Regions from separate parts of the Mucilaginibacter sp. P1_D10 genome, predicted to be linked through region 2. Evidence: riboswitches for the same ligand, from Rfam matches in the RefSeq annotation. Region 2 holds a riboswitch; the other holds the start of a gene.
The links. A riboswitch is a leader RNA that binds a small molecule or an ion and turns the genes downstream of it on or off. The one in region 2 is predicted to bind S-adenosylmethionine.
Positions count from the first base shown of each region.

Region 1: another riboswitch for S-adenosylmethionine. It lies ahead of AC1DYT_RS08755 (O-acetylhomoserine aminocarboxypropyltransferase/cysteine synthase family protein); the one in region 2 lies ahead of AC1DYT_RS18885 (cysteine desulfurase family protein).

Region 1 is NZ_JBFUAP010000004.1:458,412-460,617, forward strand. It holds gene tnpA (IS200/IS605 family transposase) at 197-658, shown strand; SAM riboswitch class I at 939-1,049, shown strand; gene AC1DYT_RS08755 (O-acetylhomoserine aminocarboxypropyltransferase/cysteine synthase family protein) at 1,284-2,206, shown strand, end outside.
Region 2 is NZ_JBFUAP010000012.1:27,571-29,776, forward strand. It holds gene AC1DYT_RS18880 (S10 family peptidase) at 1-465, opposite strand, end outside; SAM riboswitch class I at 725-826, shown strand; gene AC1DYT_RS18885 (cysteine desulfurase family protein) at 905-2,035, shown strand; tRNA gene AC1DYT_RS18890 (tRNA-Cys) at 2,141-2,206, shown strand, end outside.

The DNA of each region.
Region 1 (2,206 bases), on a different contig from region 2:
CAATTGTCCCGATGGGACAATGAAGGAATATGCGCCTGCTTGATTCAGAAATGTGATTTTATGATATCAGATTAATACATTTCTAAACAACTAAAAGTTTCTCGCATCCCATCGGGATGCCTGGTTGGTAGAAAAAATAAGTAAATTGGCTCGTTCCATAGGAACGAATGGTGGTTCGCAAATATGATTGACCGACATGGCTAACAGTTATACCCAGCTTCATATCCAATTTGTATTTGCCGTAAAATACCGTGGTGCCCTTATTGATAGCGCATGGAAAGTGCGGCTGCATCAATACATTACCGGCATCTTCCAGCAAAACGAACACAAAATGCTGCAAATAAACAGCATGCCCGATCATATTCATATTTTTATAGGCATGAGGCCGCATCAATCGATATCCTCGTTAGTGCAGAATGTGAAAACGGAAAGCACTAAGTGGATAAAGGCACAGGAATTCTGTCAGCAACCGTTTGCATGGCAAGAAGGATATGGTGCGTTTTCGTATGGAAAAAGCCAAATTGATCAGGTTGTTAGGTATATTAAAAACCAGGAAAAACACCATCATAAGAAAACCTTTTTAGAAGAATATCGCGAATTCCTAACGGCGTTTGAAATAGACTGGGATGAGAAATACATCTTCAAAGAATTGGAATAGTCGCGAACACCAGGCGTTCCTATGGAACGCTTAAGAGATTCTTTCAATATTTCTACCAACCAGTTGTCCCGATGGGACAAAGCCAGACACAATAACATTACGGATGTTGATTAATATGTCGTCTTCGCGCTTTTGGGTAAAAAAAACGCTTATTACAAGGTGCTATCCTACCACTCACAATAAAATTAAAATATTATTTGGATATTAAAACGGCATTGCCCTATATTTGCCCACGTTAATCGGTAGAGATACCTTAATCAATTCCCCTCAAAAGGATTTTGGTTTATAAAGAAGCGGCGAGAGATCAGGCTCGAAAACCCGCTGGCAACCCTCCAAATTGGAGAAGGTGCCAATTCCTGTCCCGGAAAAAGAATACCGGGGGATATAAATTTTTAATCATGAAAAGTACAATTTACGTAGCTCAGCAAAACAACCAGCAATCCCAATCGGGACTATCTTCTGCATACAACCAAATTATTGGCTGTATTTGCATGTGTTGCTGCTGCTAATCCCGTAACACGTTCCCCCTTTTTATTTTCCGGAAGCACGCGTGATACCCTAAAGGATATGCTTATCCTATCGTAATTAAATATTTTTCATACAAAACCCTTTAAATCTACAGATTATGTCAAACTTGAAATTCGAAACCTTACAACTGCATGCAGGCCAGGAGGCCGACCCTACCACAGGCGCGCGCGCCGTTCCTTTGTACCAAACTACCTCATACGTTTTCAATAGTGCCGAACATGGTGCCAACCTGTTTGCGCTGAAGGAATTCGGCAATATATATACCCGCCTCATGAACCCTACTACCGATGTGTTCGAAAAACGCATCGCGGCTTTAGAGGGCGGCGTAGCGGCTTTGGCAACAGGTTCCGGCCAGGCGGCGCAATTCCTGGCGTTGAATAATATACTGCAGGTTGGCGATAACTTCGTTACCTCGCCATACTTGTATGGCGGCACTTACAATCAGTTTAAAGTTGCCTTTAAGCGTTTGGGGATAGACGCGCGTTTTGCTGCCGATGACACCGCCGAAAGCATAGAGCCGCTTATCGACGATAAAACCAAAGCAATCTACGTGGAAACCATAGGAAATCCCGGCTTTAACATCCCCGATTTCGAAAAATTGGCAGCACTGGCCAACAAACACGATCTGCCGCTAATAGTAGATAATACATTCGCTGCAGGCGGTTACCTTTTCCGCCCATTGCAACACGGTGCGCACGTGGTGGTAGAATCTACCACCAAATGGATAAACGGCCACGGTACCAGCATTGGCGGCGCTATTATAGATGGCGGTAACTATAACTGGGGCAATGGCAAATACCCGCAATTTACTGAGCCATCAGAAGGGTACCATGGTTTGGTTTTTGCCGATGTATTTGGCATCAACGGGCCCTTCGGTAATATTCAGTTCATTATCCGCGCCCGTGTGGAAGGGCTGCGCGATTTCGGTCCATCGCAATCGCCATTTAATTCGTGGTTGAATATACAGGGACTGGAAACCCTTTCCCTGCGCGTACAACGCCACGTAGACAACGCACTGGA
Region 2 (2,206 bases):
AACAGGATCTATAAATACCAGGTCGGTAAAACCAAGCCAGGTATTGCTGTTGCCTTCAACCTTCCCGCGCCCGTTAATGCGCACCGGCCCAAACGAACCCATATGCAACCATAGCGCAGAGGAACCGGGCCCGCCGTTAAACACAAAGGTAATGGGGCGTTTTGCAGCACTAACGTTATTATCAAGGCTGTAGGCCACGTAAAAAACATTAGCCGCAGCACGGCCTTTCGAATGACCTATACCCAGGTATCCCGCCTTTGCCCTATAAGCCAGCTTTTTGCCATTTAAGGCTATGGTATGCGAAGTTACCGCAGTGCTAAAGGCCGCAGGCCCCGCCGCAACATCTTCAGACGGGCGGTGGGCAAATTCAGACCAGGAAGTAGAAAGTAAAGCAATAGTGCCGGCCAGCAAAATAGTGGCAACAAAACGCAGGTTGATTGTAACAGTAAAAGAAGAAGGTAACATGGGAGGCAAATAATATTTTTAATAAACTGAGCTTGTTTGTGCTTGGGAGGTTAGCAACAACAGCTGCACATACCCATCTGAGGCATGGGCATTCGCATTAAAAATTGATTATTTAAACCTTGGGTTATCATTATAAAACACAGTACCGCTAATTGCGGATGCTGCAAATGTAATGGTAAATTTCGTTTTCTCAAATTTTTTCTATAATTTCTATGGGATTAATAGAATTTATTTACATTTGCATCGAAACGTTCTTTTAAACTTATCCAGAAAGACCGAGGGAATGGCCCTATGACGTCTTGGCAACCTATTATTTAAGGTGCTAATTCCAACTCCTGCCAAAACAGGAGAAAGATAAGAGTGCAAGTTTTCAACTTGTTAAGCGGTAAATCTCACCTCGCTTTCTGGCCTGTTTAAATCAAAATTTAATTAAATTACCATGAAAGTTTACCTCGACAACGCCGCTACCACCCCACTTGATAAACAAGTGTTTGAAGCCATGACGCCATATCTGCTCAATCATTTCGGCAACCCATCATCGCATCATCAGCACGGTCGCGAAGCAAAACAAGCTATCGAAAGCTGCCGAAAAACCATTGCCGGTTTGCTCAATGCTTCGCCAAACGAAATCATTTTTACATCGGGCGGCACCGAAGCCGATAATACTGCCATATTAACGGCCGTACGCAACGCCGGCGTAAAGCATGTAATTACCACAAGGTTCGAGCATCATGCCGTGTTAAGTTTGCTGGAGCACCTCAAAAAAACCGGCGAAATATCGGTAAGCTTCATCGCTCATGACGAAAAAGGAAACCTGGATCTTAGTCATTTAGCATATTTACTAAGCACCAACCCGCGCAGCCTGGTATCGGTAATGCACGCCAACAACGAAATTGGCAATCTTAACGATATTGAACAGATAGGCAACATCTGCGAAAAACACGATGCGCTTTTCCATACCGATACGGTGCAAACCATAGGCCATTACCGGCACGATGTAAGCAAGCTTAAAGTTCATTTCCTGGCTGCCTCTGCCCACAAATTCCACGGGCCAAAAGGTATAGGCTTTTTATATTGTCGGCAGGGCCTAAGGCCGGCCAAATTACTACACGGCGGCGGCCAGGAAAGAGCGTTGCGTGCAGGCACAGAAAACATCCCCGGTATAATCGGCCTTACCAAAGCATTGCAACTGGCCTATGCCGATATAAACGAGCACCGGCAATACATACAGCAATTGAAAGACCAGCTGATTGCCGGGCTTACCGAAACGCTGCGGGGCGTAAATTTCAACGGAAATTCGGCCATTGCGGATAAAAGCTTATATACCGTACTCAGCATCAATGTGCCATCGTTAAACCCCGACCTGCTCCGATGTTTGGACGAGTATGGCATATCTGTATCGGGCGGGAGTGCCTGCAGCAGTGGCTCATCGTCGCACGTGCTTCGTGCGCTCGGCGTTGAAGCGGGTAGAGATACCATCCGATTCTCTTTTAGCAAATTCAACACCCCGGAAGAGATAAATTATGCCGCCGGTAAACTTGCGGCTATTTATCAGCTGATTGCGGCATAATTGCGCAAAGCCGGCCAGTCCCGTTTCCTGTCAGTTTTTTATTGATAAGAACAGGGTGCACGGCAAAAACATATACGGGTTGTTCCGAGTACACAACAAAAACAAGGTGGAGTGGCCGAGTGGTTAGGCGGGAGCCTGCAAAACTCCTTACGATGGTTCGAACCCATCCTC